DNA from 4 places in the Bacillus sp. A015 genome. Region 2 is predicted to be linked to each of the others. Evidence: riboswitches for the same ligand, from Rfam matches in the RefSeq annotation. Region 2 holds a riboswitch; each other region holds the start of a gene.
What was found. Region 2 has a riboswitch for S-adenosylmethionine ahead of ACSLGF_RS05695 (methionine ABC transporter ATP-binding protein). Riboswitches for the same ligand answer to the same signal wherever they lie in the genome.

Region 1: another riboswitch for S-adenosylmethionine. It lies ahead of mtnK (S-methyl-5-thioribose kinase); the one in region 2 lies ahead of ACSLGF_RS05695 (methionine ABC transporter ATP-binding protein).
Region 3: another riboswitch for S-adenosylmethionine. It lies ahead of mtnW (2,3-diketo-5-methylthiopentyl-1-phosphate enolase); the one in region 2 lies ahead of ACSLGF_RS05695 (methionine ABC transporter ATP-binding protein).
Region 4: another riboswitch for S-adenosylmethionine. It lies ahead of ACSLGF_RS10900 (bifunctional homocysteine S-methyltransferase/methylenetetrahydrofolate reductase); the one in region 2 lies ahead of ACSLGF_RS05695 (methionine ABC transporter ATP-binding protein).

Annotation. Positions count from the first base shown of each region.
Region 1 is NZ_JBSPZB010000007.1:87,817-90,012, reverse strand. Features, by position in the region: gene ACSLGF_RS08465 (aminotransferase class I/II-fold pyridoxal phosphate-dependent enzyme) at 1-412, opposite strand, end outside; SAM riboswitch class I at 575-732, shown strand; gene mtnK (S-methyl-5-thioribose kinase) at 813-2,006, shown strand; gene mtnA (S-methyl-5-thioribose-1-phosphate isomerase) at 2,013-2,196, shown strand, end outside.
Region 2 is NZ_JBSPZB010000004.1:220,600-222,795, reverse strand. Features, by position in the region: gene ACSLGF_RS05710 (toprim domain-containing protein) at 1-231, shown strand, start outside; gene ACSLGF_RS05705 (thioredoxin family protein) at 244-546, shown strand; gene ACSLGF_RS05700 (SCP2 sterol-binding domain-containing protein) at 667-1,008, shown strand; SAM riboswitch class I at 1,111-1,219, shown strand; gene ACSLGF_RS05695 (methionine ABC transporter ATP-binding protein) at 1,374-2,196, shown strand, end outside.
Region 3 is NZ_JBSPZB010000007.1:90,188-92,383, reverse strand. Features, by position in the region: gene ACSLGF_RS08475 (2-hydroxy-3-keto-5-methylthiopentenyl-1-phosphate phosphatase) at 1-127, opposite strand, end outside; gene mtnW (2,3-diketo-5-methylthiopentyl-1-phosphate enolase) at 128-1,348, opposite strand; SAM riboswitch class I at 1,448-1,549, opposite strand; gene ACSLGF_RS08465 (aminotransferase class I/II-fold pyridoxal phosphate-dependent enzyme) at 1,602-2,196, opposite strand, start outside.
Region 4 is NZ_JBSPZB010000011.1:648-2,843, forward strand. Features, by position in the region: gene ACSLGF_RS10890 (CvfB family protein) at 1-331, opposite strand, end outside; gene ACSLGF_RS10895 (YajQ family cyclic di-GMP-binding protein) at 569-1,060, shown strand; SAM riboswitch class I at 1,142-1,260, shown strand; gene ACSLGF_RS10900 (bifunctional homocysteine S-methyltransferase/methylenetetrahydrofolate reductase) at 1,339-2,196, shown strand, end outside.

The DNA.
Region 1 (2,196 bases), on a different contig from region 2:
CAAGCACAGCGCCTGACCAGTAATCAGGATAACCCGGATCTGGGACAAGCAGCGTATCACCTGGATTCAGTAAGCATTGCGGCAGCTCAACTAGTCCCGCTTTCCCCCCAAATAATATGGCGATTTCTGTCTTCGGATCAAGCGTGACACCATATTCTCTTTCATAAAAGGCTGCGGCGGCCTTTTTTAGTTTTGCTGTTCCGCGAAAAGAGGAGTATTGATGATTTTCGGGCTTTGCTACCGCTTCCTGCATGGCTTTTACAATATGCGGAGGAGTTGGCTGATCAGGATTTCCCTGGCCTAAATTTATGATATCAGCTCCTTCCTGCACTTTTTTCTGCACTTTTTGGACAAGCGACGCAAAAAACTGCTTCGGTAAATGTTTCAACACATCTGATTGCTGGAATTCCATTTTTTCACCTTCTATTCAAGTTACGTGACAATACACTCACTGTAATGGATTGTTTTATGAATTGTAAAGCAATTTTGAAAAAAGATTGACATGTGAAGAGCAGCTCTGATAATATCTTGAATTAAGAAATGCATGCAGACAAAACAATTACATATTGATTTCTCTTATCGAGAGTTGGGCGAGGGATTTGGCCTTTTGACCCCAACAGCAACCGACCGTTAATACCACTGTGAAGTGGGGCGCAGCAAGTACAGCGCCAAGACAATTGTCTTATAGGGCACGGTGCTAATTCCATCAGACGTATGTGCTGAGAGATAAGAGAGGCTTAGAGCATACACGCTATCAAGCCTCTTTCTCTCAGGAGAAAGAGGCTTTTTTATATGATTTGGAGGGGAAGCAATTGGTTACACTTACGGCATCATATGAAGAATTAACAGAGAGCTCGGCAGTTGCACTGGCGATTAGACTTGGTTTGATCCAAGAAAGCAGTCATTTGACATGTACTGAAATCGGTGACGGGAATTTAAATTACGTCTTTCATATTTTTGATCACAAACGTGAAAAAGGATTGATCATCAAGCAGGCACTGCCTTATGCAAAGGTGGTTGGGGAGAGCTGGCCGCTTACATTAGATCGTGCAAGAATTGAAAGTGCTGCACTGATTAAGCAGTCAGAATATGCGCCGCATCTCGTACCAGCAGTCTATTATTCTGATACAGCTCTTGCTGTGACAGCAATGGAGGATCTATCACACTTAGAAATCGTCAGAAAAGGGCTAATTGCCGGAAAACAATATCCGCATTTATCAGATCATGTCGGTGAATTTTTAGGCAAAACACTATTTTACACATCTGACTTTGCCACAAATCCTAAAATCAAAAAACAATTCGTGAAGCAGTTTACGAACCCTGATCTTTGTGACATCACAGAAAAGCTCGTCTTCACAGACCCTTTCTTTGATAGTGAAACAAATGACTTCGAAGAGGAATTAAGAGAAGATGCAAAAGCACTGTGGGCTGATCTTGAACTGCAAGCAAAAGCCGCAGAGCTGAAGCGTATCTTCTTAACCTCAGCTGAAACACTGGTTCATGGAGATCTTCATACTGGAAGTATTTTTGCAAACGAAACGGAAACGAAAATCATTGATCCAGAATTCGCTTTTTACGGTCCTTTCGGATTCGATATCGGTCACTTCATTTCCAATCTGTTCCTGAATGCTTTATCTCATGAGAATGAACAAGAACAGCAGCACCTTTTTGACCATGTCGTCAATGTGTGGGCAACATTCAAAGAAGTGTTCACAAAGGCATGGAAAGAAGACAGCATTGAAGCGTTTAGTGTATCGGACAGCTTTTTAGAAACAACCTTTGACCGGATTTTAAAAGAAGCGGCAGGCTTTGCCGGCTGTGAGCTTGTTCGCCGAACCATTGGTCTTGCTCATGCAGCTGATCTTGATGCGATTCCATCATCAACTAAACGGATTCAGCAGAAAAAAGCAGCACTTACGCTCGGCAAAACATTCATTAAACAATATCATGCAGTGGAAACAGCGTCTGACCTCGTCGCATTATTCCAGCAATCTGTAAAGGAGTGACGGGTTTTGTCTAAAGAATTTGAAGTTCCCCGTTCCGTCGAATGGGAAGAAAACCATATTAACATTTTGAATCAGCAAAAATTACCGGCCGAAACCGTATTTGAGCATTTATTTACTAAAGAAGATGTGTATGATGCGATTGTGACGTTAAAAGTACGCGGAGCACCTGCTATTGGCATTACAGCAGCTT
Region 2 (2,196 bases):
ACATCGAAGCTGGATCAGCTCGTGGACGATTTATTAGGAAAAGACGTTTACATATTAGCAGACAGTGACGATGCTGGCGACAAACTGCGGAAGCAATTTCGAAAAGAATTCCCTGAAGCACTTCATCTGTTTGTCGACAGAACGTACCGAGAAGTGGCCGCTTCACCGTCAGCCCACATTGCATCTATCCTATTAGCTGCAAACATTGATGTTCATTCGAAATATTTATGAGGGTGGACGTATATGAAAGAGATTGAAGAGCATGAATTGAAGGAGATAGAGGACGATTTATTTCTTTTGTACTTATATACTCCGTTTTGCGGAACATGCCAGGTGGCAAAGAAGATGCTGACAGTCGTAGATGCCATGCAGCCGGATGTTCCATTTTACGAGAACAATTTAAACTACTCACCAGGCTTTGCGAAAGCATTTGAAATCGAAAGTGTGCCTTGCTTTCTACTGTTTAAAAAAGGTGAGATTGTGCAAAAAGGCTATGCCTTTCACTCAGTTCCATATCTTCATGAAATGATTGAAACCGCTAAATAAAGCGGTTTTTAGTCATATTTCAAGCAATTCATTTGAAAATTTGTCGAGCTGTTTATAAAGGACAAGCCGATGTTTGTAGAGAAATGTTATGTATAACCAAATGACAGGGAGGTTATACATGTGGAAAAAGTGAAAGCCCATGGAAACGCTGGGCAGCGATTATTGTTAAAGCCGCTGCTCTCCTCATCATCCTTGAAGATTACATTTGAGGCGGAAACGGACTCTTGTACATTGATTGTGGATGAACGTGGTGAAGTGAAGAAACTGCCTGCAATTGAGTTATCGGATCTCATCTTCTATGGTGAGAGGAAAGAAATTCTACAATTATTAGATGGAGACATGTCCTTGCAGCAGCTTATCAGCAGGGGACAAGTCAAAGTCAAAGGCTCATTCCGCGCGCTTCTCAGACTAGAGGCTGTGCTTTGGCTGACGAACGGTTTTTTTCGGAAAATGATAACGTAGTCGTTTACTTGGAAATTAGCGGTTTACAGCGTTGACATATCTCGGGTAGCATGATATTCTACGTTAGTAAAAACATGAACATCACATAAAACAACATATTTTCTCTTATTAAGAGAGGTGGAGGGACGTGCCCTATGAAACCCGGCAACCGTCAGCATAGCTGAAATTGGTGCCAATTCACTCAAAGCCGCAACGCTTTGAAAGATGAGAGAAAGGCGTATTTGAAATAAAAGGCCTTTCTGCTTGCGTTGCAGTTAGGTCTTTTTTACTGATCTGGCAGCAGGCTAGAGTCATGATAGTAGAAGAATAAATGAACGTATGTGATGACAATCTATAGATTCAGCAAGAAAGCAGGTGATCAGACTGTGATCCATTTACAGAATGTATCAAAAACGTACTACTCAAAAAGCGGAAATGTTGACGCAGTGAAAGACGTCAACTTGGATATTGATAAAGGTGAAATTTTCGGAATTATCGGGTATAGCGGCGCGGGCAAAAGCTCTCTTATTCGCCTGTTAAACGGTCTGGAGCTGCCAACAGAAGGAATTGTTGAAGTGGCAGGCAACCGGATCAATGAAGTATCGAATGCGAAACTTCGTAAAGCAAGACAGGAAATCAGCATGATCTTTCAGCACTTTAACCTACTTTGGTCAAGAACAGTAAGACAAAATATTATGTTCCCGCTCGAAATTGCAGGTGTTCCGACGTCAAAACGGAGAGCCCGTGCAAATGAACTAATTAAATTGGTCGGTTTAGAAGGAAAAGAAAATGCTTATCCTTCTCAGCTAAGCGGTGGGCAAAAGCAGCGTGTGGGAATTGCGAGAGCATTAGCCAATGATCCAAAGGTTCTTCTGTGTGACGAAGCAACATCTGCACTTGATCCGCAAACAACAGATTCCATCCTTGATCTTTTAGCTGATATCAATAAACGATTAGGGCTAACGATTGTGCTCATCACACACGAAATGCACGTCATTCGCAAAATCTGTCATCGTGTGGCAGTGATGGAGAATGGACGTATTGTCGAAGAAGGCGAAGTATTACGCGTCTTCAGACAGCCGAAGGAAGAAATGACGAAGCGATTTGTGAAACAGCTCGCTGAACCAGAGGAAGCGAAAGAAACAATCGAACACGTCTTAGAGCGAGTAAAAGAAGGTCAGGTGGTACGGTTGTCCTTTATCGGCGATT
Region 3 (2,196 bases), on a different contig from region 2:
CTTTTGACAGGACACCATCCTTCAGCTTCGTCCATTCACTTGGTGCAAACTGCTTCATGATGCGAATAATATTATCATTTTTCGTAATCGTTCCATCAAAATCACAACATACAATTGGTTTTTTCATTTATTCTGCTACCCTTCCCCAAAGATCAAGTGCTGCTTTTAAGTCTTGGCAAGATGATGCCTTTTCTTGGATGGACTCTTCATTTATCACCGCATCAATGATGGATCGAAATGCTTTCCCTCCGCCGATGGCTCCCCGCGGATGTCCGTGAATTCCTCCACCTGCGTTAATCACATGATCGAATCCAAAATCTTTGATCAATACTGGAACCATACCAGGGTGAATGCCTGCTGATGGGACAGGGAACGTTTTTTGAACCGTATCCTCTTTCACGCAAGCTTCATAGATACCAAGGGCATCTTTTTTCGGAAGTGCGACCGATCCATAAGGAGATGGAAAAAGGCTCAAATCAGCGCCAGCATATCGATTTAATGTACCTAAAAGAAGAGAATGTGAGAATCCATATTCAGGAGATGATGTAAACGCGCCGCTCACTGCTGGATGTGCCATAATAGGCAATTGAATGTCTGGGTCCTCAGCTAAGCTTTGCATGACATCAAGTCCATAGGCAAAGACGTTGAATAGGAGCGCATCTGCCTCGAGTTCAGCGGCCTTCCTTGCTCGATCTTTAAGATCAAAGGTTCTGCCAGTTAAATTGACGGCATACAGCGTTCGGTGCCCTGTCTCTTCATATGTTTCTTTTAATATCTTTTTTCCTTCTTTGATTCGTTCTTCAAAAGGGGCTAATGGACTTTCAAATAAAATTTCATCATCTTTGATGAAGTCAACACCGCCTAATGCCTGTAAACGGAGCTGCTCTTTTAAATCCGTCATATCACGGCCGATCACGCCTTTAAAAATACTCATCAAAAGCGGCCGATCAAACACATTTAACTTCTTTCGTATCCCCTCTATTCCAAATACCGGTCCAGGCAGCTTTCTTTTAAACCTTTTCGAAAATTCTATATCGACAAGCTTTACTTTCCCATCTAGTGAAAGCTTTCCAAATATCGTCGTTAAAACGGCTGGTAAGTCAGCTGAAAAGTTAGCCTCAGGATAAGCAATTGTTACCTCTGATTGATACAGGCCATTTTCGGCTGATGCAACCTTTTCTGTCACTTTCTCTACTCGGCCTTTATGTTTTTTCAGCTGCTCCTTTTTGAGCTGCGGCAAATCCGTCCATGATCCAACTGTTAAACCAAGCGCGATCTGCTCCGCTTTTCGGTCAATTTGTTCATCCTCTCGATGTGTTAATACGTATGTTGCCAGTAATTCACTCACTAGGAATCCCCTTTCGATTGCGTCCTCTATATGTTCAATAAAAAAACCTCTTTAAGTGCTTGGGCAGCGCCTTAAAGAGGTTTCGTCTCATTCATCCGAATCTTATCTCTCAGCGCCTGCTGCAAGAATTAGCACCGTGCTTCATGGAAGTCGGTTGCCGGGCTTCATTGGGCTAGTCCCTCTGCCTACTCTTGATAAGAATATTCGATTTTCTTCAATATTGCCTGAATTATCGCACCATTTTTTTGCGTTGTCAATGGCTTTTTTCAAATAGCTGCAAGGCAGCGATGCGCTCTGCGGCTTCTTTTAACCGCTTCTCACTTGTTAAAAGACCAACTCGGACGTAGCCTTCACCGTGAGCACCAAAGCCATTTCCCGGTGCAACGACAACATGTGCTTTCTCTAATAATACATCAGAAAAAGTTTCAGATGTATATCCTTCAGGCACCTTTAACCAGGCAAAAAATGATCCCTTTGGTGCGCTTACGTCCCACCCAATCTCTTTGCATGCAGCAATCCAAGTGTTCCGCCTTTTTTCGTACCGATCATTTTGCACCTGTACGCACGTTTGATCGCTTAGAAGTGCTTCTGCCGCTGCATCTTGAGTCGCTTTAAACAGTGACACAAACAGATGATCCTGATAAAGCTCAATGGCTTCAATGACAGAGGCATTCCCTGCTGCAAAACCAACTCTCCAGCCGGCCATATTATATGTTTTGGACAATGTGTAAATTTCAATACCCGTCTCTTTTGCTCCATCTATTTGCAGGAAGCTGACCGGCTTTTCTCCATCGAATCCAATGCCGCCATATGCAAAATCATGGACAACACACAATTTGTGATCTTTC
Region 4 (2,196 bases), on a different contig from region 2:
TCGGCCATGCTTCCTCAAAAGGCGGGAGGTGTTCTGTTGCAACAAGTGCATCCTTTGATAGCCCGACATCGACAAATGCGCCCATGTCTTCTACAACGTCTACGACTTCTACCCAGCCGTATGTATGTGCATTGATTGTAGGCATTTTCATCGTAGCTGCTAGTCTTTCTTCATGATCTACATATAAGTAGACCTCTACTTCATCCCTGTCATCAATATCCTCTGTCATCTCACTGCGGTGCAAGAGGACAGAATCTTCACCATCTGTCAAAAAGTAGCCGTACTCCATCTCGTTCTCTATTTGCAAGGTCAATTGCTCACCTGGTCTCATGTTCTCTTCCTTCCTATCTGCCCATAAAAGAGCGTTCGTTCATCTTTTGATTCACTTTATTCTACTATACTTCTCTCAACATGAACATCTCTAGTTCTGTTAGCTAAAGTGGACAAACTTCCCTTGATTTATACCGCAAGCGGCTGAACTCTTTGATTTGTCTATTCGATAAAGTTTCTTCTTGCCCTGTTTGCATGATAAAATAGACGCAATATCTATACTTGGAGGTCATGTGTTATGGCAAAAGAAAGTTCATTTGATATTGTATCGAAGGTGGAACTGCCAGAGGTGCAAAACGCCATTCAAGCAGCGCTAAAAGAAATTAAAAATCGTTATGATTTTAAAGGAAGTAAAAGTGATATTTCACTTGAAAAAGAAGAGCTCGTTCTCATCTCAGATGATGACTTCAAGCTTGAACAGCTAAAAGATGTGCTTGTGACAAAGCTGATTAAACGAAATGTTCCAACTAAAAACATCGACTACGGAAAAACCGAACATGCCCTAGGCGGAACAGTACGCCAGCGTGCCAAGCTGATTAGCGGTATCGATAAAGACAATGCCAAAAAGATCAACGCACTCATTAAGCAATCTGGCATCAAAGTGAAGTCGCAGTTTCAAGATGACCAAGTGCGTGTAACAGGAAAAAATAAAGATGATTTACAAGAGGTCATTTCACTCATGCGCAAAGCAGATTTGCCGATTGACGTCCAATTTATAAATTTTCGATAAATTTTAAATTTTCCATTGATTATTTCCGATTTTTTCGTTACAGTTGATGGAAGTTCAATTCATTGACATGTTCATATCGCTTTCTTATCAAGAGAGGCAGAGGGACTGGCCCTGTGAAGCCTCAGCAACCGGTGTAGTAGAAATGTATTTTCTATGACCAAGGTGCTAAATCCAGCAAGCAACTGCTTGGAAGATAAGGAGAAGAATTACGATACAGCCAAAAAGTCTTCTTCTTATCAGAAGGCTTTTTTTGTTACATAGAAATAAGGAGGAATACAATGGGCCTATTACAAGACTTACAAAATCGCGTATTGATTGCTGACGGAGCAATGGGAACACTTTTATACTCTTACGGCATTGACCGGTGCTTTGAAGAACTAAATTTATCAAAAGAAGATGAAGTGAAAAGAGTGCATGAGGCGTATGTGCAGGCTGGAGCTGACATCATCCAAACGAACACGTACGGTGCGAATTATATTAAACTATCCCGCTACGGCTTAGAGGAAGAAACAAAACGCATCAATACAAAAGCGGTACAAATTGCAAAAGCTGCCGCCGGCTCAGCTTATGTACTCGGAACGATTGGCGGCATTCGAACGTTTAACAAAAATGCCTACTCTATAGACGAGATCAAACGAAGCTTTAGAGAGCAGCTGTACATCCTATTAAATGAACAGCCTGACGGATTATTGCTTGAAACGTATTATGATATGGAAGAGGCGAAGGCCGTTCTCGAAATTGCACGCAAAGAAACGACTCTCCCGATTGTCATGAACGTATCCATGCACGAGCAAGGTGTTTTGCAGGACGGTACACCGCTGAAGGACGGTTTATCTGAACTATCCTCTCTTGGCGCTGATGTCGTTGGGATCAACTGCAGGCTGGGCCCTTATCATATGATTCAGGCACTCGAAGGCGTCCCGATTTTGGAAAATTCTCATTTATCTGTCTATCCTAACAGCAGTCTCCCGTCTCTTGAAGAAGGCAGACTCGTCTATGATACAGATAATGATTATTTCCGAAAAAGTGCACTAGAGTTTAGAAATCAAGGCGCACGCATTATCGGAGGCTGCTGCGGAACGACGCCTCAGCATATTAGCGCAATGGCTGAGGCTGTTAAAGATTTAGCACCGATC